One region of the Paraburkholderia caledonica genome, then DNA from elsewhere that is predicted to be linked to it. Evidence: riboswitches for the same ligand, from Rfam matches in the RefSeq annotation. Region 1 holds a riboswitch; the other holds the start of a gene.
The links. Region 1 has a riboswitch for manganese ahead of H281_RS0112520 (sodium:calcium antiporter). Riboswitches for the same ligand answer to the same signal wherever they lie in the genome.

Region 1 (14,687 bases):
CTTTGCAGTTTGTTGTAGTCGACCATCGCCACCAGATTGTCGAGGCGCAATTGCGCGGCCGACATGATCGCTTCCCACACCGAACCTTCGTTGCATTCGCCGTCGCCGAGCAGCACGTATGTTTTGAACGGCTGCTTCTTCTTTTTGGCCGCGAGCGCGATGCCGATCGCCATCGAAAGACCCTGCCCGAGGCTGCCATTCGAAGACTCGATACCGAGATCCATGTTCATGACCGGATGAGCAATCAGATGACTGTCGTTGGTCTGAAAAGTGTTGAACACCGCGTCGTCGATAATGTCGGCCGCTCGCAGCGCCGAAAAATAACCGAGTACGCCGTGACCCTTGCTGAGAATAAAGCGGTCGCGTTCCGGCCAGCGCGGATTCGCACGGTCGTAGCGCAACTGCCTTGCATACAGCGTGGCCATGATCTCCACCATCGACAACCCGCCGCCCAGGTGGGCGCTCAGATTGCAGTGGTGGCTCACCTCGAGGATTTTCTGGCGCATCAGCAAAGCCATGCGCTCGATGTCGGAGTAGTTCATAGTGTCTCGTCCTGAATTCATACCATGCCGCCGTCCACCCGCATGATCTGCCCGGTCACACTGGCGGACAGATCTGATGCGAGGAACAGCGCCATGTTGGCAACGTCCTGAGGTTCGATCGCGCGCTTGAGCGCCGACGAAGCAATCAACTTTTCACGGGCAGCTTCGGACATCTGGTCGTACATGTCGGTGCGCGTCACGCCGGGTGCAATCGCATTCACGCGAATGCCCGCCGCGCCGAGTTCCGTGGCCATGCTTTGCGTGGCGCGTGCGAACGCAGCCTTGCTCGATCCATAGGCGAGCGTGCCCGGATCGGCGACCATCGCGGCCGTGGATGCGATGTTGATGATGGAGCCGGCCTTGTGTCGCGCCATCGAGCGCGCGAGTCCTTGCGTCAGCAGAATCTGGCTGAAGAAGTTGATCTCGAAGAGACGGCGCAATTCTGTCATCGACGTCATCTGGAAGATCGCGCCGCTCGCCACGCCGGCATTGTTCACCAGTACGTCGATGCGAGGCGCGAGGCTCGCGATCTGGCGGACGGCGGCTTTCACCGACGCTTCATCGGCGAGGTCGACGCTGACTGCGTGCGCCGTCACGCCATGCTGCTGGGCGAGCGACGCAAGCCATTGCTGTTTCTCGTCGCTCACTTCGCGCAGGCAAGCGATCACGCTTGCGCCTTGCGCGGCGAAGGTTTCGGTAATCGCGCGGCCGATGCCCCGATTGGCGCCGGTAATCACCGCGAGCTTGTCTTTTAGCAACATCGAAGGTTCTTGCCTGTTCATTCGGCGTTACGCCAGATCTGACCGCGCAGATAGACGGGTTCGAGAATCGTCCAGTCGTCGGCGGCTATTTCATTGCCTGCGGGAAACGGCGGCACAGCGCCGGCCGAAAGCTGCGCGAGCACGCGGCGCTCGGTGTAATAGGCGCGCATCACATGAGTCACGAAGGCAGAAAAGAGACGTACATCGACGAGCTTGCAGCCGTTGATCGCCGCGAGCCGCTGACCTGCGTCGAGCGCGTCGAACGGCTGACCGAACTTTTCGTGCGCGACGTTCGCGAGCATTTTCAGAAACGCGTCTACCTGATCTGTCACGCGATGACGCAGTTGGTAGCCCTCGAAATCGAGCGTGGAAGCGCGAGGCATGCCCAACGCGGCGTCGCCCGGAAGCATGGTGTCGAGAACAAGTTCGATCATGTTCATGCCACCAGTGTGTGTAGATTGCGCTGCAGATGATCGCAGGCCATCAGCGTCAACGCCTGGGCCGTCGCTACGGGATTCACCGCACCCGCCGTTACGAAGATACTGCTGTCGACGATGAACAGGTTCTTCACCGCATGCGCCTGGCCGAATTTGTTCACGACCGACGTGGCCGGATCGTCGCCCATTCGAGCGGTGCCCATCAAATGCCAGCCGGTATTCTTCACCGGCGCAAAAGAAGACATGACTTTCGCACCCGCTGCCGCGAACACCTGCTTGCTCATTTCAATGCCGTGCTTGAGCATGCGGCTCGTGTTGTCACCCAGCTTGTAAAACACTTTCACGCCCGGCATGCCGCTCGAATCGCAACGGTCCGGATCGAGTTCCACGCGATTCTCCGGCTCTGGCAGATCTTCGGTAATGATTGCGATACCGGCGGTCCGGTTAAAGAGCCGGTTGAACTTCGCATGATGCTCGGCGCCGAGCGGCACTTGCCGCATGAAATAGCCGGACACCGCGGTCTCGACCGGCGGCGCACCGCGCAACACTTGCATCGTGTAGCCGCGCACGAAGTCGCGCTCCGCTGCGCTCTCGTAGAACTGCTGGCTCAGAATGCAGCAGCCGTGCGGTCCAATACTCGATTGCACGTCGTGGTCGAACACGGCTTCGGTGTAAGCCAGCGGATGCAGCATCAGATTCCGGCCGACCAGACCGTTATCGTTCAGCAGCCCATCGGGAAATGCGCTCGACCTGGAGTTGAGCAACAGGCGCGGCGTGCCGACGCCGCTGCAGGCCACCACGACCACACGCGCGTTCAGCCGATGCTCGACGCCATCGGCGTCCATATAAAGCACACCGTCTGCTTGTCCGCGCGCATCGAGCGTGATTTCGCGGGCGCGGCATTGTGTCCTCACTTCGACACCCTGCTGGCGCGCAACCGGCCAATACGTGACATCCACGCTGGCTTTCGCGCCCTGTGCGCAACCGGTATTGCAAGGACCGAGATTCACGCACGCGCCGCGATTGCCGTGCCGGTGCGTATTGATCGCGCTGTACGACGGCCACCAGTGCCAGCCGAGTTCATTGAATGCGGCGGCCATTGTTCGACCCATCGGGCCGAGCGGTATGGGCGGCAGCAGCGACTCGTAGTCCGGATTCGCGGGATCGCCGACGAGTCCGGCCACGCCCATCATTCGCTCGTTTTCGGTGAAGAACGGCTTCAGTTCCTCGAAGCTGAGCGGCCAGTCGTCGCCGACGCCGTCGAGTGTGCGCGTACGAAAATCCGACGGATGAAAGCGCGGAAAATGCGCCGAATACAGAATGGTGCTGCCGCCAAAGCCGTTGAAGTTGGCAATGGATATAGGAGATGCGGAATCGTCGATCGGATAGTCAGCCGCGCTGCGGCGCACCGATGGATTCGAGCTATACGCGCCCGAACGGCTCAATTCCCAGTCGACGGACGTCGACGGGTAATCGGATGGCTTCGTGACGGAGCCCTGCTCGAGGCACACGATGCGCAACGAGCGATCGCGGCTCAAACTCCAGGCAGCGGCGGCGCCGCTCGCTCCGGAGCCGATGATCACGATGTCCGCAACTTCTTTCATACCGGCGATTTCTTCTTCGGCAGATATTGTTCGAGGATTTCCGGAATCGTGATGAGCATGTCCGCTTCGCGGGCGATTTCGCCGTCGACCTTCGCCACGCCGCGCCCCTTGCAGATGCCGCGGTTCCACGACAACACTTCGGTATCGATTTCAAACTTTTTGCCGGGCAGAACTTCCTTGCGATAACGTACGGTGTGCTGCAACGCGTGCGTCACCTTGCCCTTGAGACCGGGCAGCGTGGTGATCGCCACGGCGAGCATCTGCGCGAGCGCTTCCAGCTGAAGCGCGCCGGGCATATTCGGGCCACCGGGAAAATGAACCGGGAAGTACCACTCGTTCATTGTCAGGCTTTTATAGCCGCGCGCGTATTTGCCGGGCATGACTTCATCGACGTGGTCGATCATTAGGAAGGGATAGCGATTCGGCGGGTATTCCTGCAGCTCGATGCAATTGAGACTGAACTTGTCCATCTGTTCCTCGGGTGTCCAATGCGTCATTGAATGTCTACGACGCGCGAGAGGCTCGCGACAACGTCGTAGCCATCCCATACGATATTCATATCCAGCGCGCGCCCGATCGGCACGACGCGGTCGATGCCACGCAGCCGCCGCGAGACGACGAGATCCTGCAACTGCGTCTTGTCGACGCCAAAGTAGGTGAGCGTCTGATAGCGTTCGTTCACGATCGGCGCGAGCTTGTCGAGCGACGCGAGCGTGACTTCGTGAATGGTGCCGAAGTAACCGCGGCATTCGTCCTGATCCGCCGCGACCGCCGACAACTCCACGCGATACAGCAGATTGCCATGCTGACGGATCGCAACGACCTGCTCGTTGTCGAATGCGTGGCGGCAAGCCTGCACGTATTTGTCCATCACCTGCACGGGCTCCGGCGTATAGCGCTGGGCAACGTGTTTGACGAGCGCGGGCCAAAGCCGCTCTTTCGCGGCTTCAACGGCGTCTTGCGATCCTACCCATGCGACGAGTTGCGGGGACGAACACGCGGCCTGATCCATCAGATACAAGTCGTTGAACATCTGATGGCAAAGCGTGCGCAAACCTTCGTCGTCGAGAGACAACACGGCTTGCGGTTCCATCACACACAACGAATAGCGGTCGGAAAACGCGACCTCGCGCGAGCGCGGGCGGCTTGGCAGAGCACGCATATGCTCGACGGTCTGGTCGCCGCCCCACACGAGCCGCGCATCGGCGACGGAGAGCCAGAAGCGGTTCAGCAGATCGTCGCGCTCAAAGCGAGTCAGCAGTATGCAATCGGACAGCGCAGCGTGCCGCTCGTCCTTCAACAAATCTCCGATTGCTTCGACGAGAACTTCTGCGGTGGCGGACGCTCGCGACGGCAAACGCAGCACGCAGGTGTTGCCCGACAGCAGGCCGAACGCGAGCGAAAAGGCGAAGTTCACCGGCACGTTCGACGGGCACACATGAAACGACAAGCCGAGGCCCATGCGAACTTCGTCGCGCGAACCAAACTTCGTGGCAAGCTGCGTCAGTTTCGCACGACGGCACCAATAAGCGAAGCTGACGACGTCTGGCAGCGACCGCGTTTCGGCACGGGCCAGCAACGCGCGCGACAGATCGGCGAGAAACTCCACGCGTGCGGCGTCGAACACCGGCGCGGGCGCATTCGAGATCTCGTACCGACGGCCGACCAGAATCGTGGTCTTGCCCTGAATCTCATCGGGAATACGTATCACTGCAACCTCTCGTCTCGGCGTTCTGAATCCGGCCGTGCACCTTGAAATAGGTGCCGTGGCGACCGCATGCGCAATCGTCGACACCGACAATCTCTCCTTGATCCTCGCTTAGCAGCGAGTGGCCCGGATAGCTGTGCGGAATAACCGACAACAACTGGATCAAGCCCGGCTTGCCCGGTGGCAGCGCGCTGAAATCGAGCGGATCGCGAATGATCACGTCCGACCACGACGACGCATGCAAATGCCCGTGCTCGCATTCGACGAAGATCGAACCGGTTTGCTCGACCATACCGTAGTAGTTGTGCACACGCGCAACACCGGCAACGTTTTGCAGGCGGCGCTTGAATTCATCGGCACTGACTGCCTTCGATTGAAGCTGCTTCCAGCCGCCGCCATGAATCAGAATGCCGCGTTCGAGAGGCAGCGTCTCGCCGCAGGCTTCGAGCGCCTCAACGAGATGCTGCCAGACGATGAACGTAAAGCCGAACAACAACACGGGCTGATCCCGGTGCTTGTCGAGGAAGCGCCGCGTCGCTTCGAGATTGAGCGACATGTCGTCGTTCAACGCATATTCGACATCGCGCCCGAAGATCGAAAAGCCGAGAATGCCGGCAGTGCGCGCGGAAAAACGATAGCGGTCGGCGACCGTCGCGCGGCAGTCGATCACGAGCATCGGCAGACGCTTCGGCCCAATGAAGTCGCCGACGATGCGCGACAGCACTTTGACCTGAAGCGCCGACGTCTGCTTGTCGAGAAAGATCTGCGACACGTTCTGGCCGCTCGTGCCCGACGATGTCATCGTCTTGATGACTTCGCTTCTGGGCACACTAAGCAATTGCTCGTGCTTGAAGAGCCGCACGGGCAGAAACGGAAGTTCTTCCAACGTGGCCGCTTGGCGCTTCGCACCGAGCTTGTCGACAATCGCGCGGTATTGCGGACAGCCTTCGTAGTGCAGCCGCGTGAGGCGCTGCAGTTCGTCCAGCAGCGCAGGCTCTTTGTCCGCCTTCGGAAGCGCGAACACCGGCCATTGCGGGACGTCGCTCAGGACAATTGGGTCAGACATTGATAGTCAACCTTTCCTGTGGGTAGGCGCGGCAGTTCCGGCAAGCGGCTCACGGCGACGACTGAAGGATGAAGTCCAAGCGACTTCGCCATGGCGGTCCTGAATTCGTCTGCGACGAAATCAGGCTTGTCCACTACGTGAATGACCAGTTGCTCGTCGGTACCCTTTGCGGCGCAGGCGAAGCCTTTGTCGGCGGCGATCTGCTCGACCGCATCGAGCGAGATTCGCAAGCCCAGTATTTTCAGGAAGCGATGACGGCGCCCTTCGATGAAGAGACAGCCGTCTTCGTCGATCCGCGCGAGATCGCCGGTGCGCAGCGTGCCGCCGTTCAGATCGCCCAACGCGAGATCGGCGGCCTTTTGCGCATAGCCCATCGACACATTACCGCCCGCGTAGACGAGTTCGCCCACTTCGCCGGGCTCAGCGATCGTGCGTCCGTCGTCGCTCTCGAGCCACAGGCGGCCACCCGGAATCGCGCGGCCGATACTGCCCGCCTTGTGCTCGATTTCTTCGGGGTTCAGATAAGCGATGCGCGCGGTCGCTTCCGTTTGACCGTACATCGAAAAGAAGCGAATGCCCTTTGCGCGGCAGATTTCGCTGACCTGGCGGAGCTTCGCCGGGTCCATGCGACCGCCCGCCTGCGTCAATGTTCGTACCGACGGCATGTTGATTCGCGCCAGACGCAGCTTCAGCAAAATGTCGTAGCTATAGGGCACGCCCGCGAAACTCGTAACCCCGTGCTCGTTGATCTGTCGCCAGAACGCGGCGTCCATCAGCGAGCGGTCCGATACGACGAGCGACGCGCCAGCCAGCAAATGGCTGTTGATGACCGACAGACCGTACGAGTAGTTGAACGGCAACGACGTGATCGCCCGCTCTTCGTGCGTGATGTGCAGATACTCGACAATCGACGCCGCATTCGCACGCAAATTTGCGGCGCTCAGACGCACGAGCTTGGGCGAGCCGGTGGAGCCCGACGTCGTCATCAGCAACGCGAGGTCGGGGTGAAGGTCGACGCGTGCCGAATCGGCGCGGCGATACAAACCGTAGGCGCCTTCCTGATGAACCAGCGTGCCGTATTCCGCACCGGTCGAAGAGAAGACGTACGCCGGATCGTAGGTGTCGATCAGGCGATTCAACTGCACCTGATCGAGCCCGCTGCTCAACAGGAGCGGCACAGTGCCGCTCGCGAGCGACGCGAGATAGCACAGCACCGTCGGGAGATCGTTGCCGCCGACGATAAAAAGCAGTTGCCTTGCAGGCAACGCGGTCGCGAGCCGGTCAACGGCCTGATGCAGTTCGGCATACGTGAGCGTGACACCGCTCTCCGTAATGAGCGCTGCGCGTTCAGCATATTGCCGGCTAACGAACCCGGAGTTCATAGCTCTACGCCGTACTTCTTGAGCTTGTCGACGCCGATGGTGTACGAGCCGAATTCGATGATGTCGTCGGTCTCCATCATGATGCCGAAGGTATCCTCGAGCGCCGCGATCATGCCCATGTGGCCGACCGAGTCCCACGCCGGCACGCATTGATAGACGAAAGCTTCGTTCAGCGCGTCGCGCGGAACGGCGAAGCTGTCCATGAACACCTGATCGTATTTATCTCTGTTCGTCATTTATTGCCAATCTCACTTGAAGACCTTGCGGTCGGTATTAGGACGGGCAACGCGCGCGGGGTTGCCCAGGGCGATCACGTCGTCGGGAATGTCGGAGTACACGACCGATCCCATGCCGACGATTGAATTCGAGCCAATGCGCACGCCCTCCTTGATCAACGCGCCCATGCCGAGGTAGCTGTTCGCGCCGATCACGCACGCGCCGCCGATGTTGACCATCGACGAGACGACGGTGTTTTCACCGACCTGTACGTCATGGCCGACGATCGACATGGTGTTCACGCAAACATTGCGGCCAAGTTGCGCGTCGCTGGAAATGGAGCACAGCGGCGTGACCACGAGGCCTTCGCCGAGCGATACGGTGCCGGCGACGAGCGAGCTGACGTCGATCACCTGGCCCAGGCGGGCGCCGGCTTCGCGCAGCTTATTGCCGAGCTTTTCGCGGCCTGCCGGCTCGCCCACGGCGATCACGAACTTGGCCTGGTCGAGATGTCCGGCGACTTCCGCGTCGTTGAAGCGCAATACCTGGGTGCCGTAGAACGTGCGCTCTTCGCGGATGTCGTCGACGAAGCAGATCTGGTCCCAGCGCCGGCTCACCGCGTTCTGGCGGCGCGCGACGTCCATCACTTCTTTGCCGAAGCCGCCGGCGCCGTACACGAAAAGTCTCAGAGTCACGATTTTGAATCACCCGAACATGAATGCCGGCGTCTCGGCCCGTATGGCGGTTGATGCGGCGAGCCGCTCAACACCTGACAGATGGGCACCGAGGCCAATGGAACATGGTCGAAATTATGCCGTTGCACCCTCGTTCGCGATTCCAAGAGTTAGCACTGGAAAAGCCTTTAAATCGATGCATTGCGGGACGCGTGAGGCGGGGGGCAGGAGGGTTGGGCGGGGGGTGCTCGGCGGCTCGGCGCGGGCGCGCCGAGGGTTGCGTGAGTTCAAGGCTGCGTGGGCTTGGCGGGCTGCGCGCAGCGGCCCGCCCGGGCTGTGTGAGACAGCCGACAGCTGTAGTGGCCCTCCTGGTCGCACGCTGCGGCGCAGACCGTGCGGACCGTACCGCATTGTGCAAAACACCCGGCGAGGTGCCCGAAACGCCTGCAGCGCCATGGGAATTTGCCGGGCTACGTGAGACATGCGCCTGCGCAACGCCTAGCGGCTCAGCGTAATCGCCAGATAAGCCACATAAAGCGCACCGCACACGAGCAGCGCCCACACCGGCGCGCCGCGCTCGCGCGCGTTGACGCGCAGCCACGCCGCCGCGGCTAGCGTGATGACGATGCCCGTGACAACCTCGATTCGCGGCGTCCACGGCGTCAGAAGAATGCCGATCGCCGGTAGCAACGTGCCCTGAAACACCATTGCACCGGTGATGTTGCCGAACGCCAGCGTGTCCTTGCCGCGGCGAATCCACAGGATGCTGTTCACCTTCTCCGGCAGTTCGGTGGCGATCGGGATGATCAGCAGAGAGAGCAGCAGCGGCGAGACGCCGAACGCTTCGGACACGCCCCGAACGCCGTGGATGAAACCTTCGGCGCCCCACACCAGCAAGGCGACGGCGAGCACGAGCTGGACGGCGATCGTCGCCAGGTTGGTCGACACGCCGAGGCGCGCGAGCATCATCTTGCCCGGCGCCTCCGTGCCGTGACCGGCATCCACGAGACTGTTCGACGCGCGGAAAGTCGCCACCACATAGGCGACGTAGACGCCCACGAGTGCAATGCTGAACAGCGCGCGGACGATTCTTTGCTCGTGCGGCACATACATGGCCGCCGCCGCCAGCAGGAACGCAAAAAGAAAATAGTTGAGGTCGCGCGTGAAGCCCGAGCGTTCGGGTGCGACGCGTCCGCCGATGCCGCGCGAACGCAGGACCGCGAGCGTCATGAGGAAGGTGGACAGCGTGGAAAGCATCAGCGGCGCGCCGAGGATCGCGCCGACACCGATTTCCTCATTGACGGCATGATCAGCCGTGCCGCCGATGATTGCGATTAGCGGCACCAAGGTCTCCGGCAACGCAGTGCCTACCGCCGCAAACAGCGAGCCGGTGACGCCTTCCGAGATTTTGAGGCGCTCGCCGAGATGTTCGAGCGCGTTGGTGAAAAGCTCGGCCGCCACCAGAATGACGACCAGCATGACAGCCAGTTCGATGATAAGACCGGTCATGCACGGCTCCCGTCGACGGGAAGCGCGCGGCGCGGCGCATGGCGCAGGAGGAAATTGGGTAGGGGACAACGTGATTTCACAGCGGCTCCGCGGTCGGACGTTAGACGAACCAATGACGCACCGCCACCCGTCCGACCAGAACGAAGCAGTGCGCCAATGGTCTCGCCAAACCGACCCGGTCGAACGCGCCATGACCCGTCAGGTCAAGTATGTTGACGCGCTCTCCTTCATGCGATGCGTGAAGGAAGGCTACTCCCCAGTGACCGGGGGATTCTAGCGGGAGTGAGCGCAGCGGACAAGCCTGGGGATGAGGCGCCGAATGGCGCGACATTGAGGGCGCTGGAAATAAAAAAGGGCTTAGGCGTTGTTTGCCTAAACCCTTGATTCCGAGCCAATGTTATTGGCGCGCCCGGCTGGGATCGAACCAGCAACCCCTGCCTTCGGAGGGCAGTACTCTATCCATTGAGCTACGGGCGCTTTGACACAAGAAACGCGAAAGCGCGGCAAACTGAGCGGATGCGGCGCCAAAGCAAGACCGAAAGGATACCCGGTTTCCGCCATACCGTCCACCGGACGGCCTTCGGGCCCGTCTCCCGTGGTTTCGCGCACCTTTGCAGGACTTCGCGCGATGCGGGTAAACGCCTGCTGAACAGCACGCCGCGGCCCTCGCCGCCGCCGAAAGCTTGCGTCTATAATCGTCCGTGGCCGATCAAGAACAAGAAGTTGCCGTCGCGCTGTACCGCTCACATACCCACGGAGACGAGACAAGCATGAGCGAAGCACCACACGGAGCCCCGATCAAAACCCCAGGACAGCTCATCGCCGCGGTCATCGCCGGGTTTGCTGTGCCGATCATCATCATCGTTCTGCTGGCCTATTACGTCGACAATTCGACGCGCACGGGCGCCGGCACCGACAGTCTCTCCCAAGCCGAGGTCAGTGCCCGCATCAAGCCTATCGCTCAGGTCGACATTCGCGACGCCAACGCGCCGCGCGTCTATAAGACCGGCGAAGAAGTCTACAAGGCGGTGTGCTCGACCTGTCACGCGTCCGGCGCGGCAGGCGCACCCAAGTTCACCAATACTGCCGACTGGGCACCACGCATCTCCCAAGGCTTCGACACGCTGCTGCATACGGCGCTCGCCGGTAAAGGCGCGATGCCGCCACGCGGCGGCACGAGCCCGGACGATTACAGCGACTTCGAAATCGCCCGCGCGGTGACCTACATGGCGAACAATTCGGGCGCGAGCTTCGCTGAACCGGCGCAACCGGCATCGGGCGCAGCGGCCGCTTCTGTCGCGGCGGGCGCTTCTGGTGCAACGGCTGCCGCCGGCGCTTCCGACGCGGGCGCGGCACAAGCCGCCGCCGCAGTGGCGGCAATGGCGAGCGTCCCGCAAGCTGCAGCTCCGGCATCGGGCGCCACGCAAAGCGCGGATGCATCGCAAGCGGGCAAGGCCCTGTACCAGCAGGTGTGCCAGGCATGTCATGCTGCCGGCGTGCTCAACGCGCCCAAGTTCGGGGACAAGGAAGCGTGGGCGGCGCGCCTGAAAGAGCCGATGGACACCGTCTACAACTATGCGCTGCACGGCAAGGGCGCCATGCCGCCCAAAGGCGGCTCGAACGCCTCGGACGCCGACGTAAAGGCCGCCGTCGACTACATGGTCAGTGCCGCGAAGTGACGGGAAGTAACACGAAGTAGCGCGCATTAGTCGCGCGCCAAGACAATTGCGCGCCGCTTGCCCGACAACTCAATCCCTGCACCGCAACCACGCGGGCAGGGATTTTTTATACTCGACGGACTCTTGCGCGCGTGCCGCCTTATTGCTCGCCGACGGGACGAGCGAAGGCATCGACAAACGAGAGCGCCGGCGTCCTGCGCGCAAGCTCGGTGAAACGCGCGTGCAATTCCGCTGGCGGAAGCCACGGATAACTCAAGCCTTCCTGCAACGCGTCGAGCAACGCGCCATCTGCATCGGGCACGACGTCCATGCGTGCGATGTGAATATGAAAGCGGCTGACAGCGGGCGTCTCATCGAAAGTCCAGCGATATACGCCGTGGCCCACGCGCAATGCGCCGGCGGCCGGTTCACGCATCACCACGAGCCACGGCAGCGCATCGATCACACCGTCGCGCACCTTCAGCGAGTCGCACACGTAATACGTGCGGCATCGCGTGTATGTCGCGCCGAAATCGGTGACGAGCGTCTTCGTGATCGCGTCCAAGCCGACCGTGCGCGCGGGGAAGGTGATTGTCGACGTCGCAAGAGAAATGGTGAGCTCGGCGTCGGAAGCGAAAGCATCCGGCATGCGTTGCGCGCGCGTGTTGTCTTTCGCGTCGATGTAGGCTTCGAGGGCGCGGATGTATGGCGCGAGCGTCGGCGAGGTCATGCGGCGGTCTCCAGTTGGCAGGCTCGAAGGTGCGCAAAGGTACGCGAAGGTACATGACCATGCGACCGAGCAGCCGCGCCACTGTAGCGCGCCTTTCCACAAAAACCGGTGAAGCACCTGAGGTTAGCGGGGTCTTGCCACGCACGCGCTAACCACGGCATTCAAGGCTTCTGCAGCAGCGCCTTGAGACTCGCGAGCCGGTCTTTCGGCGACATCGGCGCCTCTTCGGGCGTCGGCGGCGGCGCGTCGTCGAGCAGCATTTCGGGAATGAATCGCGACGGCTCGCAAACCACCGTCTCCCGTGCGCGCTTGCGCTTTTTGCACCAGTTCAGATGCAGACTGCGTTGCGCGCGCGTGATCGCGACATACATCAGACGGCGCTCTTCCTCGATGCGCGCGTCGTCGATCGGCTCGTCGTCCGCGCCGCCTCTATGCGGCATGATTCCTTCTTCGACGCCTACCAGAAACACGTGCGGATATTCGAGCCCTTTCGACGCGTGCACGGTTGAGAGCCGCACCGCGTCCGGGTCTTCCTCGCGGCCTTCGAGCATCGACATCAACGCGACCGTCTGGATGAGGCCGAGCAGGTTCTTGCCGGTGTCGCCAAAGCCGTCCGCCGTGTCGTAGCCGGTTGCCTCCTGGTTGCCCGAGCCAGCGGATTCATCCGAGCCTTGGGGCTCCGCCTTCGTGCCCTTGCGCTTCAACCATTCGATGAACTCCAGGACGTTTTGCCACTTGGATTGCGCCTGACGTTCGTCGAATGCGTCGTATAGATACGCTTCGTAGTGGATCGCGTCCATCAACTCGTCGAGCAGCGTGCCGGCCGCGTCCTTTTCGGCGCGGTCGGTGAGGCGCTGCATGAAGTCGCAGAACACGCGCATCGGTTCGATCTGACGCGGCGACAGTCGCGCTTCAATGCCGCCCATGTACACCGCCTCGAACAGCGACACCTTCGCTTGACCCGCGAACGAGCCGAGCGCTTCGAGCGTCGTGTTACCGACACCGCGACGCGGCGTGGTGATCGCGCGGATGAACGCGGGGTCGTCGTTAGCGTTCGCAATCAGCCGCAGATACGCGCAAATGTCCTTGATTTCGGCTTTATCGAAGAATGACTGGCCGCCGGACAGCACATACGGAATCCGCTCGCGGCGCAGCACCTGTTCGAAAATGCGCGCCTGGAAGTTGCCGCGATAGAGAATTGCGTAGTCGCGAAAATTCGCACGGCGCTCGAACTTGTGCGCGGACAGACGAAACACTACGGACTCGGCTTCGTGCTCTTCGTCGTTGCACGGCGTGACGGTGATCGAATCCCCCATGCCGTGCTCGGACCACAGCTTCTTTTCGAAGAGCTTCGGGTTGTTCGCGATCACGTTGTTGGCCGCCGTGAGAATGCGCACGGTCGAACGATAGTTCTGCTCGAGCTTGATCACATGCAGCTTCGGGAAATCCTTGCCGAGCTGTGCAAGGTTCTCGAGCGTCGCGCCGCGCCAGCCGTAAATGGCCTGGTCGTCGTCGCCCACCGCCGTGAATGCCGCGCGCGGGCCAGCCAGTTGCTTGAGCAATTCATACTGGCAGGCGTTGGTGTCCTGATACTCGTCGATCAGCAGATAACGCAGCTTGTTTTGCCAGCGGTCGCGCACCTGCTCGTTGCTCGCGAAGAGTTCGGCCGGCAGGCGGATCAGATCGTCGAAATCGACCGCCTGGTACGCGTGCAGCGTCGCTACATAGTTGCGATAGACGATCGCCGCCTGGTGCTCGTCTTCATTCGCGGCGATCGCGATCGCCTGTTCGGGCATGATGAGCCCGTTCTTCCACAGCGAAATGATCGACTGGATCTTGCGGATAAAGCCCTTGTCCGTCGAGCCAACCTGCTCCTGGATCATGCCGAAGCAGTCGTCGGAATCCATGATCGAGAATTGCGGCTTGAGGCCGACGTGTTCCGCTTCCTGCCGCAGAATCTGCACGCCGAGCGAGTGAAACGTGCACACCGTCAACTGATTGACGGGCACTTTGCGGCCTTCCTTGCCGGGCGTGGTCAGCGTCTTGCCTTCGAGCAGTTTTCCCACGCGCTCGCGCATTTCCGCCGCGGCTTTATTCGTGAACGTGACCGCTGCGATGTGGCGCGGCTCGAAGCCCTTTGCCTCGATCAGGTGCGCGATTTTCTGCGTGATCACGCGCGTCTTGCCGCTCCCTGCACCGGCGAGTACGAGACACGGCCCGTCAAGGTAACGGACCGCTTCATTTTGAGCGGGATTCAGGCCTGCGGACATCGTCTGTGGATGGGGTAGTGCGGGTTGAAAAGCGGCTGTTCAGACGGAGCACTCGAACACGCCGTTTGATAGCGGCGCTTGAGGCGCCGCAGCGCAGTATTGCCGGTCGCGAAGCCGGCGCATGCCGCGC
Region 2 (14,687 bases), on a different contig from region 1:
ATAAGACAACGCCAGGTTCTTCAACGCACGGTGGCCTGCCGCCGCCGGCGTGGCTTCGTACGGGCCGGGCGTGCGATGTTGCTCGTAAATCTTGAGCCAGTCGTTCTTGAGTGCATTGGCGAGGCGCTTGCGTACGAACTGCCGCGCAGCATGCACGGCCGCCGGATTGGATTCGGCCATCTGCTCGGCGAGATACGCTTCGGACGGCAGCATCAATGCAAGTTCGCGGAAGGCTGGAGAGAGCGACTCGTCCGTGAGTACGCGTGCGAACGCGGCCGCCACCGAGTCGTCGAGCTGCAGCTGCTCGCCGCTCGCGGCCCGTCCGGCTAGCGTCAGCAACTCGCGCGTGGCGAGCCGTTGACCGGCTTCCCAGCGGTTGAACGGATCGCTGTCGTGCGCGAGGAGGAACGCCAGTTGATCCGCCGAGTAATCGTATTCGACGATCACCGGCGCCGAGAAATTCCGCAGCAGCGATGGCAACGGTTCCTGCGCCACATTGACGAACGTAAAGGTCTGTTCGGTCTGCGTGAATTCGAGCACGCGAGTGGTCGAGTCCGAAGCCTTCGGCTCGCTCTCCAGTTGCAACGGCAAGTCTTTTCCGTCTTTGCCGATCAGGCCGATCGCAAACGGAATCAGCAGCGGGCCTTTTTGCGTTTCGCGTGCGGCCGGTGCCGCGTCGCCATAACCTTGCGTGAGCGTTACGCTGTAGCGCTGCTGCGCCGCGTCGTAACGCGTGCGCACCGTCACCCGCGGCGTGCCCGCCTGGCTGTACCAGCGCTCGAACTGCGCGAGGTCGCGGCCGTTCGCGTCGGCGAGCGCGTGACGGAAGTCGTCGCAAGTCACGGCCTGGCCGTCGTGCCGCTTGAAATACAGGTCCATGCCTTTGCGAAACCCTTCGCGGCCGAACAGCGTCTGATACATCCGCACGACTTCGGAGCCTTTCTCGTAGACCGTCATCGTGTAGAAGTTATTGATCTCGACGTAGCTTTCGGGACGCACCGGGTGGGCCATCGGTCCGGCGTCTTCGGCGAACTGCATCTGGCGCAGCACACGCACGTCTTCGATGCGCTTGGTGGCGCGCGCGGCTTCGTCACTGCCGTCGGCCTCGCCGGCGGCCATGTCGGCCGAGAATTCCTGATCGCGAAATACTGTCAGGCCTTCCTTGAGGCTCAACTGGAACCAGTCGCGGCACGTCACGCGATTGCCGGTCCAGTTGTGAAAATACTCGTGGCCGACCACCGCCTCGATATTCGCGAAGTCGCTGTCGGTCGCCGTTTCGGGGTTCGCCAGCACATACTTCGTGTTGAAGATGTTGAGCCCCTTGTTCTCCATCGCGCCCATGTTGAAGTCGCTCACGGCGACAATCATGAAGCGGTCCAGATCCAGTTCGAGCCCGAAGCGCTCCTCGTCCCAGCGGATCGAGTGAATCAGCGAATCCATTGCGTGACGCGTCTTGTCGAGATCGTGCGGCTCGACCCATACCTGCAGCAGCTTCTCCTTGCCCGAACCCGTTTTGACGCGCTCTTCCAGCGCAACGAGCTTGCCGGCGACAAGTGCGAACAGATAGCTCGGCTTTCTGAACGGATCTTCCCAGCGCGCGAAATGGCGGCCGTCCGGCAGATCGCCTTCTTCGAGCAGATTGCCGTTGGACAGCAGCACGGGGTAATCGGCCTTGCTGGCTCGCAGCGTCACCGTGTAAGTGGCCATGACGTCCGGCCGGTCGAGGAAGTACGTGATGCGGCGAAAGCCTTCGGCCTCGCACTGCGTGAAGAAATTCCCACTCGAAACATACAGGCCGGAGAGCGTGGTGTTTGCGGCCGGATTGCAGATGCTCGTGAGCGTGAGCTCGAACTTCTCCGGCACGTTGTCGAGGACCAGCCCGTGTTCGTGCGCATGCGCGTTGGCGAACGGCTGGCCGTCGAGCGTAGCGCTGACGAATTCAAGCTGTTCGCCCATTAGCTCGAGATGCGCGGCGCGCGACGCGTCCGGATTGCGGCGCACGCGCATTGTGTTCTTCACGACCGTGCGTTCCGGCAGCAGGTCGAATTCGAGTGCGACGGTGTCGATCAGGAAAGCGGGCGGCGCATAATCGGCGCGGCGGATCACATTGGGCGTTGCGGTATCGGCCATGGCGTTCTGTAGTGATGGGACTCGAGCGGCCGGCGCACGAAGGCGTGTGAGCCGGGCTTGTCGAGCCATTGTACAAAGCCTCGGCGAATCGTGCGGAGCGAACTTTCGACCGTTCCCAACGCGCCGCAAGGCCGGCGCGCGAGCGGCCGTCCAGACAAACATAGGCCCACGCGGCGGGGCCCGGAACGTGAGGCCTGGCCTACGGTCTACGTACAATACGAACCCGAGCCGACCCAAACGCTTCACGAGGTAGACCATGAAAACGAATCGATGGACGCGCCGCGCCATGCTGCTGCTGGCGGCGCTGACCGTGCTGCTGTCCGGCTGCACGACTTATGTGACGACGCAAGTCACCGCGTTCTCCGACTGGAGCGGCGGCGACGCGACGCGCACTTACGCGTTCATGCGCGAACCCGATCAGCGGAACAATCTCGAACTGACCACGTATGAGCGCATCGTCGCCAATGAACTGGCCACGCACGCGTTTCGCCAGGTGGACGGCGCGCAGGCGCGCTATCTGGTCGGACTCTCGTATGGAATTCGCTCGGACGTGGTGACAGTGGCCGAGCCGGTCTATTACAACCCGTGGCCGGCGCCTTACTGGGGGTGGGGGCGTCCGTACGATCCGTGGGGGCCATGGGGACCGTTTCCCGCCGGATACGTGAACCAGAGCTATCCGATCTTCACGCATCTGCTCGGTGTTCGGATCACGGAGCGCGCGACCGGCAAGGAGGTCTACAACGTGACCGCGCGCAATTCGGGCGGCGAGTCGTCACTGGTGAGGGCCATGCCGTATCTTGCTCGCAGCGCGCTCGCAGACTTCCCGCTCGGCAATGGCGTTGTGCGTACGGTCAAGATTCCGCTAGGCACCGGCGCAGGCGCTCCGAACGAAACGCCTGTGCCCGCCGCTGCCCCGGCATCGGCAATGGCGCCCGCGCCCGCGTCCGGCGCGAAAGCCGCGCAGTGACGGAGCGGTGAGGGAGCGGTGACGGAGCGGTGAGCGGGGCGGCGCGCAATCCGGCTGGCGCCCGGATCGCGCGGTTCGCTTCAGATTCCTGCGCCGAACAACGCCATTGTCCCGAGAACGACGAACAGCACGGCGGCGATGCCATGCACGACGCCGGTCGGCAGACGGTGAGCGAAACGGTCGCCGAGCAGGATCGCCGGCACGTTGGCGATCATCATGCCGAGCGTGGTGCCGGCCACCACGCCGAAGAAATCGTGAAACCGCGCGGCCAGCGCCACCGTCGCGATCTGCGTCTTGTCGCCCATCTCCGCCAGGAAAAATGCCACGACAGTTGCGCCGAAGACGCCGAGGTGGGTGCGGTTCGTGTTGGCCTCGTCATCGGCTAGCTTGTCGGGCACGAGAATCCACAAACCCATGCCGATGAACGAAATAGCCAGCGCCCAGCGCATCACGGTCGGCGTGAGCAGCGAGCCGAGCCACGCGCCAAGTGCGCCCGCGCCCGCGTGATTGACGAGTGTCGCCGCCAGCACGCCCAGAATAATTGGCACTGGCTTCCGATAACGCGCGGCAAGCACGAGCGACAGCAATTGCGTCTTGTCGCCGATTTCGGCGAGCGCGACCGCTCCGGTCGAAATGAGAAAAGCGTGGATCACGTTGTTTTGAATTCCCGGGCCGAGATTGAACGAGCGACGACCCACGACACGCCGGGCCCAATTGCGGCGGGGTGTGGGTCATCGGTCTCGCCAGGCCTGAGGCTGCGGCTGCCATGGCCGTGACGGCCAAGTCTGTTGACAGGCGCCCCCGCGAGTTCGCGTCCCACGAGCCCGGCCTGCTTGCCGGACGAACGCGCTGCGGGGCGGCTACTCCCCAATGAGGGGCGGATTATAGCAGGCGAGGCATGACGGCCGCAGCGCCGGCCCTTGCATCGGCCGGCAAAATGAATGTATTGAAGTGCAACAGCCTTCGCAGAAAGTTTATTGAAAGTTTCAAGCGACTTTCAACGTAAGCCGCGTCGCGCAACACTGCAATCCGACTGGAAAACACACCGCCATAGGTAGATTCCCAAGCGTCTCTTGAAACGTCCGCGAAATCTAATATCGCCTGAACGGCACCGTGGCAATCGCGACACGGATACAGATGGATACGTCTTTTTTGGCTGATTTAAACGAAAATCTTCAGTATGATTCCGGCCACTGCGGGAGCCGGAGCCAATTTATAAGGTCGATTGTCAGAGGCACCTAAATAATCTGGCCGATGTGCCGTTAATTTCGGTGAACCTACAAAAAGACTGATCGACCCGCGGCTGGAGTTGCCGGTCCGCGCGGCGCGCATACGCTATGAAGGCTGCGTGTTCCGTCAGGCGCTTCAACCTCTCCCTGCTTCTACGCGCGAACACCGATATGCCCGATCCGCACTGGACCATTCCGGTCGCTCGCTGGTCTAGCTGGCCTGCCGCCGCTTCTGCCGCACCCGACATCGGCTTTATCGAGCCGATCGTGCGGCGGCGTCTCAGCACTCTGTCCAGAGTCGCGCTGAAGGTTGCGCACGATTGTGTCGGCGCCGACGAGGCCCGCGTCGTGTTCGCCTCGCGGCACGGAGAATTGCGCCGCACTACCGACATCCTCCGCGCGATCAGTTCCGGCGAGCCCGTCTCGCCGACCGCCTTCAGCCTCTCGGTGCTCAACGCCATGACGGGCGTGTTCGGCATTGCGCGCGGCGACCGCTCGGCGGCGAGCGCGATCTCCGCCGGGCCCGAAACGCTCGGCTATGCGCTCCTCGAGGCCTTTGCCCAATTCGCGACGCAACCTGCGTCGCCGGTATTGCTCGTCTACGCGGACGAGCCCGCAGATCCCGCATACGGCACCATCGAAGACGAAGTCCAGGGCGGCGCGATCGCTATTCTGCTGAGCAGCGAAGGCGCGTTGGGCCATCTCGTGTGCGCGCGATCCTCAGTTGTCGCCCCGGATGCCGCGCGCGCAGTCGGCCAGCGCGACCCCGGCCCGACGGCTGAAACAAGCGTAGCGCCGGGCCACAGCGCGGCAACAGGTGCAACTGGCGCGGCGCAGCCGCCCGATACCGCCGAAGCGGAAACGCGCTTCGCCACGCAAAGCCAGGCGCTGCTGCACTGTCTCGAAACCGGCAGGCCGGCGGCCTGGCAGGGCGCCGGCGCTCTCTGGCATTGGGGATGGCATGACTGCGCGGCTTGATTACGCCTGGCGACTCTTTGCCACCGGCATGGCGTTCGTCGTGTTCGGCATTTGCGGCGTGCTATTTTCTGTGCTCGTGTTTCCGCTCGCGTGGCTGTGGCCGCATCGCGCGTCGCGACAGTTTGCGGTGACGGGCGTGATCCACTGGTTCTTCCGGGCGCTTGTCGCCGTCCTGCAGCGCATCGGCGTGATGGAACTCGAAGTGTCGGGCGTGGATGCGTTGCGTGCACGCACACCGTCCATCGTGGTAGCGAATCACCCCACGTATCTGGACGTGATGGTGCTGCTCTCGCTCACGCCGCATGCATGCTGCGTCGTGAAAAACGCGCACTGGAGCAATCCGTGTTTCTGGGGCATCGTGCGCTCGGCGGAATACGTCAGCAATGTCGATCCCGCGGAACTGGTCGAGGCCGGCGCGAGGCAGCTGGCCGCGGGCTATACGATGATCATATTTCCGGAAGGCACGCGCAGCCCCGCGCCGAACCGGTTGCATGCGTTTTCGCGCGGTTTCGCGCATATGGCGTTGAAGGTCGGCGCGCCGATCGTGCCTGTGCTGATGGATTGCGATCCGCCCGCGTTCACGAAGCAGATGCGCTGGTACCACGTGCCCGCGCGAGCGTTCCGCATGCGCGTGAACGTGCTGGAACCATTGGGCGTGGACCAGCTCAAGGCAGACGACACCACACCGGCTCTCGCTGCGCGCAGCGTGACGAGTGCCGTCGAAGCACACATTACTCAGCACCTGTTCGATTATGGATTCTTTAAAACTGGAAATTAAGCAGCTCCTCATCGAAGCACTCGATCTGGAAGACCTGAGTCCCGCCGATATCGACGACGACGCGCCGTTGTTCGATACCGACGGCATCGGTCTCGATTCGATCGACGCGCTCGAAATCGGCATCGTGCTGCGCAAACAATACCAATTGACCATTGCGGCAAACGACGAACGCACGCGCGAACACTTCCGCTCGATCAGCACGCTGGCCGCGCTGGTCGAGAGTCAGCGCGAAGCGGCGCACGCTGCGAACGAAACCAACAGAAAAGGGGAATAAACGTGTCCGAGGCAGAGATTCTTGAACGCATCCGCGCCATCTTCAAAGAGAACTTCGCAATCGAGCCCGAGCGCGTGACGCCCGACGCCCATCTGTTCGAAGACCTCGATCTGGATAGCATCGACGCTGTCGATCTCGCGATCAAGCTGCAGGAAATGACCGGCCGCCGAATCAAGCCCGAAGAGTTCAAGTCGGTGCGCACGGTCGGCGACGTGATCGGTGCTGTCGAATCCCTGCTGGCGGCCCAAGGCTGATGCCGGCAGTGCGCTCGGGAACGCCGGCGGCTGCGACTGAAGCGCCTGCTTCCGGCGCCTCGTCCACCGGCGGGCGTCATTGGGTCAAGGCAGTCGTGCAAGTGCTGGTGAAGCTCGCCTATCCGGCGTTGATCCTGTGCGCGTGGCGTTGGGACACGCCGCGTTATGTCGGCTGCATGCTGTTCGCGATCCTGTGGTTGCAGCGCTGGGCCGGCAGCGGCCCGGTCGCGACATCGCTGCGCCGCCTTTCCGCAATCGACTGGACGGTGGTCGGCTTGCTGAGCTGCGCGTCGGCGGCAATCGTGTGGACCAACAGCGAGCTGTTGTTGCGCCTGTATCCATCGCTCGTCAATCTCGGACTGCTGATCGCGTTCGGCGCGACGCTCGTGCACGGGCCGTCGATGATCGAAAAGTTCGCGCGCCTCGGCAACCCCGATCTGCCACCGGGCGCAGTGCGCCATACGCGGCGCGTTACTCAGGTGTGGTGTGTGTTTTTTCTGCTGAACGGTGCTTTCTCCGCTTATACCGCGCTCTACTGGAGCCGCGCGAGCTGGTCGCTCTATAACGGCGCGATTGCTTACGTGCTGATCGGTGTTTTGCTGATCGCCGAGGTCATATGGCGCTACCTCGTGGTGCTGCCGCGCGCAGCACGTTCGGAGGCGGCATGATCGCGTTGCACGACCTGTTGTCGACTCCGTTGAGTACAGCGGCTGCCGCTACGCCCGTATGCCGCGATCGCGGTTTGCTGCTCGATCGCGCCGCGTTTCGCGCGCGCGTTGCGACGCTCCGGGCGGCCGTGCAATCGCAGGCCGCGCAACGCTACGCATTGTGTATCGACGATCCATTCGATTTCGCCTGCGCCTTATTTGCGCTGTTCGCATGCGGCAAGGAGCCGGTGATTCCGGCGAACGCGACGCCCGGCTATCTCGCCGACCTCGCCGATGCGTACGACGTCGTGCTCACCGACGCCACGCTGGCGCCGCATGTGCAAGCCGCCGCCGACGCCGCTCAAGCTCTGGGCACACATATCAACCCGCAAGCACCGCTCACGCTCTATACGTCGGGCAGCAGCGGCCGGCCAAAGCCGATTCGCAAAACGCTCGCGCAGTTCAACGCCGAGGTGCATACGCTCGAAAAGCAGTGGGGCACGTTAGTTGGCAACGCGACGATGCTTGCGAGCGTGCCGCATCATCACATCTACGGTCTGCTGTTTCGCGTGATGTGGCCGCTCGCCGCCGGCCGCGCATTCGACCGTGAGATCAGCATCGAACCGCTGCATCTGCAAGCGCAACTCGCGCAGTGCGGCGCGGCGGTGATCGTGTCGACGCCCGCGCAGTTATCGCGCTGGCCTGCGCTGCCTGGCTTCGCCGGATTGACGCCCGCACCGTGCGCTTTTTTCTCGTCGGGCGGTCCGCTCGCGCTCGAAGCCGCGCACGAATATGCGGCGGCCTACGGCGCCGCGCCGCTCGAAATCTATGGCAGCACTGAGACCGGTGGCATTGCGTGGCGCCGCCAGGATCAGACGGATGCTTGGCAACCGGTGACCGGCATCGAAGTGCGCCGCGACGAAGACGGTGCGCTCAGCGTGCGCTCGCCGCATCTGGACCACGACGGCTGGCATCGCACCGACGACCGGATCGCATTCGACGAGCAAGGCCGCTTCCGTTTGCAAGGCCGCCTCGATCGCGTGATGAAGCTCGATGGCAAGCGCGTGTCGCTGCCGGAACTGGAAGCGCGACTCGCGCTGCATCCGTATGTCACACAAGCGGCAATCGTGCCGCTCGAGGGTGGCGTGCGTGAGCGCGTCGGCGCTGTCGTCGCGTTGACCGAAGCGGGTAATAAAGCATTGCGCGACGAAGGCCGCGTGCTGCTCGCGAAAACCCTGCGCCGACATCTCGCCGATTATTTCGATGTCGTCGTGTTGCCGCGTCACTGGCGCTTTCGTCTCGCGTTGCCGTTCGACGCACGTGGCAAGCTGCCGGTCTCGGCGGTCGCAGCGACGTTCGAGCCGCGTGCCGAAGGCGTCGAAGTGCTGGCCGAAGCGCGCGGTGGGGACACTGGGGAGACACTGCATTACGAGTTGCGCGTGCCCGCCACGCTCACGCATTTCGCCGGCCACTTTCCGGGCTTGCCGATTCTGCCGGGCGTTGTACAGATCGATTGGGCGATGCGTCTGGCCGCGGAGCAACTGCCTTGCGTGCGCGGTTTCACGTCGATCGATCGATTGAAGTTCATGGCGCCGGTTGGGCCGGGCGCGGTGCTCAAGCTCACGCTCGCGCACGATCCCGCACGTCAGCGCGTGCAGTTCGCGTACCGGGCGAACGAGCGCGAATGCGCGTCGGGCGTGATCGTTTATCGGGCGGACGCATGATGAACTTCGCTCCCTGCATCGTGATCCCGATCTACAACCACAAAGACGCAATTGGTGCGACCGTCGCGCATCTCGCGGTGCACGGCTTGCCGATTTTTGTCGTCGACGACGGCAGCGACGAGGCCACCCAGCAGGTGCTCGCAGAACTCGCGAGCGAGTACGCGGCGCAGCTCACGTTACTGCGCCTGCCCGTCAACGGCGGCAAAGGCGCGGCGGTGATGGCGGGGTTGCGCGCCGCGCGCGACGCCCACTACACGCACGCGTTGCAGATCGACGCCGACGGCCAGCACGACGCCACCGACGTGCCGCGTTTCATCGAAGCGGCGCGCGCCGAACCGGGTGCGGTGATTCTCGGCCGTCCCGTTTACGACGAGAGCGTGCCGAAAGCGCGTCTCTACGGCCGTTATCTGACGCATGTCTGGGTGTGGATCGAAACGCTTTCGCTGACCATTCGCGATTCCATGTGCGGCTTTCGCCTGTATCCGCTTGCGCTGGCTTGCGATCTGATCGACAGCGTGCAGTTGCCCACGCGCATGGACTTCGACATCGAAATTCTCGTGCGCCTTTACTGGCGTCGCGCCGCATTCCGCTCGATTCCCACGCGCGTCACCTACGCGAGCGACGGCGTTTCGCATTTCGACGTGCTGTGGGACAACGTGCGCATCAGCCGCAGCCACACGCGGCTCGTGTGCGGCATGCTGGCGCGTCTGCCGATGCTGCTCGCGCACAAGTTCATGCCACGGCGTGCCGCGCCAGCCGGTGCACGAAGCAAACAAAGCGGCGGCGCCGAGGCTCAGGACTGGTGGCGTATTGCCGAACGTGGCAGTCATCTGGGCATGTCATTGCTCGCGCTCAGCTGCAAGCTGTTCGGCCGCCGCTTCACCGGGCTGTGGCTGCATCCGATCGTTGCATATTTCCTTTTGACGGGACGTGCCGCGCGCGAGGCGTCGGCGAACTACTTCAGGCGTCTGCACGAGGCCGAACCGCGTGGCGATACGCCTCGCCCAGGCTGGCTCTCCGCGTATCGTCACATGCTCGCATTCGCCCAATCGGGCTTCGACAAGCTCGCCGCGTGGTCCGGGCGCGTCAACAATGCGGACGTCCAGTTCGAAGATCCTTCGGCGTTCGAAGCATTGGTTGCGAGCGGCAAGGGCGCGCTGGTTATCGGCGCGCATCTCGGCAATCTGGAGATGACCCGTGCGCTCGCCGCACAGGGCGCGTATGCGAAAGTCACGGCAGTCGTCTATACCGAACATGCGCGCCGCTTTAACAGCGTGCTGGCCTCCGCGAATAGCGAGTTCACGCGGCACCTGCTGGAAGTCGCGGACTTCGGGCCCGAAACCGCGATGATGATGCAGGAGCGCGTCGACGCGGGCGAGTTGCTGGTGATCGTCGGCGACCGTGTGCCTGCGCATGAAGCCGGCCGCACCACCGAGGCGCGTTTCCTCGGCGTGACTGCGCCTTTCGCGCAAGGTCCATATGTGCTCGCGCATGCACTCGGCTGTCCGGTCTACCTGTTCTTCTGTCTGAAAGAACACGACGGTTATCGTCTTTATTTCGAGCCGTTCGCCGAGCGCATCGAATTGCCGCGCCGCGAACGCACGCAGCATCTCGCGGCCTGGGCGCAGCGTTATGCAGTGCGTCTCGAACATTACTGTCGCAAGGCACCTTATCAATGGTTCAACTTCTTCGATTTCTGGGCTCGCCCCAAGCGAGACGCGAATGGCCGAACATGAACTGATCGACGCGCCGGATGCCGGCGCGCATGCGGCTTCCAACGGCGATAGCCACGCGGCTCGCGTCGTGATCGGCGGGCGCAAGCTGAGTATCGAAGAAGTCGTCGCGATTGCTCAGCATCGCGCGCCGGTTGCGTTGAACGCAGACCCGGCATGGCGCGCCCGTATTCAACGCGGCGCGGATTTTCTGCGCCGCCATCTTGCCGCGGGCGAGACGGTCTACGGCGTCAACACCGGTTACGGCGACGCCTGTGTGGTGGACGTGCCGATGGAGCTCGTCGAAGCGTTGCCGCTGCAACTCACGCGTTACCACGGCTGCGGCATGGGCCAATATCTCGACGACGCACAGACGCTCGCCGTCATCGCCGCGCGTCTGAACTCGCTCGCCTATGGTTTCTCAGGCGTGCGGCCGGTATTGCTCGAACGCCTCGCGGACCTCGTCAATCATCGCGTGCTGCCGCGCATTCCCGCTGAAGGTTCGGTCGGTGCGAGCGGCGATCTGACGCCGCTCTCGTATGTCGCCGCAGCACTCGCGGGCGAACGGGAAGTCATGTTCGAAGGACGTCTGCGCGACGTGCGTGAAGTGTGGAACGAACTCGGACAAACGCCGCTTACGCTCGCGCCGAAAGAAGGCCTCGCACTGATGAACGGCACAGCGGTGATGACCGGCCTCGCGTGTCTGGCGTTCGCTCGCGCGGATCATCTGACCCGGCTCACTGCGCGCCTGACCGCGCTTTGCACCGTCGCGCTCGACGGCCGCGCCGCGCATTTCGACGCCACGCTCTTCGAAGTGAAGCCGCACGCCGGCCAGGCGCAGGCCGCCGCATGGATACGCGAAGATCTGGAAGGCCGCGACGATACGCCCGGCCACCGTTTGCAGGACCGCTATTCGATCCGCTGCGCGCCACATGTGATCGGCGTTGCGCGTGATGCGTTGAGCTGGGTGCGTCGCGATATCGAAAACGAATTGAACAGCGCAAACGACAACCCGCTGATCGATCCCGACAACGAGCGGGTACTGCACGGCGGCAACTTCTACGGCGGTCATATCGCATTCGCGATGGATTCGCTGAAGGTCGCAGTCGCCAATCTCGCCGATCTGATGGACCGGCAACTGGCGCTCCTCGTCGACGTCAATTTCAACAATGGCCTGCCGCGCAATCTGACTGGCGCCGCGCCCGCGCGCGCCGCGATCAATCACGGCTTCAAGGCCGTGCAGATTTCGTCGTCCGCGTGGACTGGCGAAGCGCTCAAGAACACGATGCCCGCAAGCGTGTTCTCACGCTCGACCGAGGCGCACAATCAGGACAAGGTCAGCATGGGCACTATCGCCTCGCGCGACTGTTTGCGCGTGCTGGAGTTGACCGAGCAGGTTGCTGCCGCGCATACGCTGGCAACGGTTCAGGCCGCGCGTTTGCGTTTGCGCATCGACAGCGCGACGCCGGTGCCTGCGGCGTTGCGAACGTTCATGGAAAACGTCGGCGCGCAATCGCCTTTCGTCGATGAAGACCGCGCGCTCGAACACGATTTGCGCGCGCTGACCGCGCGCATCGCCGCATGCGGGTTGTTGCAGGATTATCGCGGAGGGCCGCAAGCATGAGCATGACGGAAAGCGCGACCCGCAAGGTACTGAGCGCAAGTGCAATGGTGGAAGTGCCGTTCCACGACGTGGATGCGATGAATGTGTGCTGGCACGGCCATTATCTGAAGTACTTCGAGATCGGCCGTGCGGCGCTGCTGCGCGCATTCGATTACGACTATCGCGAGATGCAGGCGTCCGGTTATCTGTGGCCGATCGTCGAAGCGCATCTCAAGTACGTTCGCCCGGCTACGTACGGTCAGAAGATCGACGTGCGCACCCAACTGCTCGAACACGAAAACCGCCTGAAAATAGGCTACGAAATTATCGATTGCGAATCGGGGACGAGGCTCACCAAGGGCTATACGATCCAGGTGGCGGTCGATGCCGCCACGCAAGAGTTGCAGTTCGTGTCGCCGCCGGTGGTCTTCGAGAAACTGGAGCGCGTATGGCGATAACGAATTCCGGCGTGCGATTGTTGAACGGACTGCGTGCCTGTGCGTTTTCGTTTGCGGTGGCCAGCGCGTTGAGCATGCCGGCGTGGCCGGTGTGTGCCGCGTCTACAGACGGCAATCCCGCGTTGGTCTCGCAGGTCGCATCGCATCTCGCCCAAGCCAAAGGCGTGCGCGCGCAATTCACGCAAACGCAGACGCTGGCCGCGATGAAGCAGCCGCTCGTCAGTACCGGATCCTTGTTGTTCCTGCGTGAGCGCGGCGTGATCTGGCATATCGACACGCCGTACAAAGCCACTTATGTCATCACCGATGCAGGCGTCGCCGAAATCAATGCCAACGGTCAGCGCGTCACGGCGCACAGCGCGCAAGGCACGCGCGGCGTCGCGCAAGTTTCGAAGATGATGCGTGCAATGCTCGGCGGCGATCTGTCCGCGCTGTATTCCCAATTCGACGTGCAGGCCGAGGGCAGCGCCGCGCACTGGCGCATGCAGCTGACGCCGAACCAGCCGCAGCTTGCGCAGTCGATCAAAGGCTTGCAGATGAGCGGCGGAGACTTCCTGCAGAGTTTGCGTATCGCGCTCGCCAACGGCGATACGACGCAACTCGAATTCAGCAAGAGCGAGGCGGTGAGCGAACCGGCCGCGGCCGAACGCAGTCTGCTCGGGGCGCCCTGATGGACCTCCTGCAACACAGGTCCGCGAAAAACGCGTGGGGCATGCGCGCCGCGTGGCTGCTGCTCGCGCTCGTCGCGGCGCTGTATTGCGGCTGGCGTTTTTCCGGACCGTCGCCGTTGCAGACGAATTTGCTTGCGCTGCTGCCGGCAACTGAGGCAGATCCGGTCGCCGAGAAAGCGGTCGATACGCTGGCGAGCGCTCTGGGCGACCGCACGGTTTTTCTCGTCACCAGTCACGACGATGCGCACGCCAAAGCGGCGGCAAAGCAACTTGGCGCTTCGCTGCAAAAAAGCGGGGCGTTCGCTTCGGTGACGGCGGAGTTGCCGCCATTCGATCTGTCGCAGATTACGGCGCTGTATCTGCCATATCGTTTCGGCTTGCTGACGCCTGCTGACCGCGCGGCAATCGCGGGCAGTAAGGCGCCCGACGCCGCGTTGCGCGACGCGCTCGCCCAACGCATCTATAGCCCGGTGCGGGGCGGACTCACCACGTCGCTCGCCGACGATCCATTCGGCTGGCTCGAACACTGGCTCGGCAATCTGCCACTCGCCACATCGAATCTCGAACTCGAAGACGGGTTGCTGGTATCGCATCAAGACGGGCATCAAGGCACTGCGACGAGCGTACTGATCGTGGCCACCTTGCCAGGCTCCGCTTATGAAACCAAAACGCAGCACGCGGTGCTCGCGGCGCTGTCGCAAGGCGAAAGCGCGTTGAAGCAGGCATTCCCTGACGTGTCGGTCGCACGAACCGGCGCCGTGTTCTACGCCGAGTCGGCGCGCAGTGCATCGGAACGCGAAGTGCATCTGATCGGCGTCGCGTCGCTCATCGGCATCGCGTTGTTGATGATGTGGGTGTTCCGTTCGCCGCGTCTGCTCCTGCTCGGCTTCGTCTCGACCGCGCTCGGCATCGTCTGCGCGCTTGCGGTGACGCTGCTCGTATTCGGCAAGTTGCATCTGCTGACGCTCGTATTCGGCGCAAGTCTGATCGGCGAAGCTGTCGACTATTCGATCCAGTATTTTGTCGTCTATCTCGGTGCCGGGCGCGATTGGGATGCGCGACGGGGCGCACGTGCGGTGCGTCCCGCGTTGAGCGTAGCGCTTGCCACGAGCCTGCTTGGTTACGCGATTCTCACGTGGGTGCCGTTTCCCGCGCTCAAGCAGATCGCATGTTTTGCGATGGCGGGCATCGTGACGGCGTTCGCCTCGGTGATGTGGCTGTTGCCCGCGTTGCTGCCGCACGCGCCGAAGCGCAGTCCCCGG

Region 2: another riboswitch for manganese. It lies ahead of H281_RS0120510 (TMEM165/GDT1 family protein); the one in region 1 lies ahead of H281_RS0112520 (sodium:calcium antiporter).

Annotation. Positions count from the first base shown of each region.
Region 1 covers NZ_KB911036.1:587,789-602,475, reverse strand. Annotated here, with positions in the region: gene H281_RS0112570 (transketolase) at 1-542, opposite strand, end outside; gene H281_RS0112565 (SDR family NAD(P)-dependent oxidoreductase) at 560-1,324, opposite strand; gene H281_RS0112560 (gluconate 2-dehydrogenase subunit 3 family protein) at 1,321-1,737, opposite strand; gene H281_RS0112555 (GMC family oxidoreductase) at 1,740-3,344, opposite strand; gene H281_RS0112550 (hotdog family protein) at 3,341-3,814, opposite strand; gene H281_RS0112545 (acyl-CoA reductase) at 3,838-5,055, opposite strand; gene H281_RS0112540 (LuxE/PaaK family acyltransferase) at 5,036-6,118, opposite strand; gene H281_RS0112535 (AMP-binding protein) at 6,097-7,500, opposite strand; gene H281_RS0112530 (acyl carrier protein) at 7,497-7,736, opposite strand; gene H281_RS0112525 (acetyltransferase) at 7,749-8,411, opposite strand; gene H281_RS0112520 (sodium:calcium antiporter) at 8,889-9,899, opposite strand; yybP-ykoY riboswitch at 9,989-10,169, opposite strand; tRNA gene H281_RS0112515 (tRNA-Arg) at 10,301-10,376, opposite strand; gene H281_RS0112510 (c-type cytochrome) at 10,670-11,578, shown strand; gene H281_RS0112505 (hypothetical protein) at 11,718-12,287, opposite strand; gene H281_RS0112500 (UvrD-helicase domain-containing protein) at 12,449-14,557, opposite strand.
Region 2 covers NZ_KB911040.1:81,716-96,402, reverse strand. Annotated here, with positions in the region: gene pepN (aminopeptidase N) at 1-2,130, opposite strand, end outside; gene H281_RS0120515 (DUF4136 domain-containing protein) at 2,387-3,097, shown strand; gene H281_RS0120510 (TMEM165/GDT1 family protein) at 3,178-3,750, opposite strand; yybP-ykoY riboswitch at 3,762-3,978, opposite strand; gene H281_RS0120505 (beta-ketoacyl synthase chain length factor) at 4,498-5,304, shown strand; gene H281_RS0120500 (lysophospholipid acyltransferase family protein) at 5,288-6,082, shown strand; gene H281_RS0120495 (phosphopantetheine-binding protein) at 6,057-6,356, shown strand; gene H281_RS0120490 (acyl carrier protein) at 6,359-6,610, shown strand; gene H281_RS0120485 (COG4648 family protein) at 6,610-7,278, shown strand; gene H281_RS0120480 (AMP-binding protein) at 7,275-8,981, shown strand; gene H281_RS0120475 (glycosyltransferase family 2 protein) at 8,981-10,717, shown strand; gene H281_RS0120470 (HAL/PAL/TAL family ammonia-lyase) at 10,704-12,317, shown strand; gene H281_RS0120465 (acyl-CoA thioesterase) at 12,314-12,754, shown strand; gene H281_RS0120460 (LolA family protein) at 12,745-13,425, shown strand; gene H281_RS0120455 (MMPL family transporter) at 13,425-14,687, shown strand, end outside.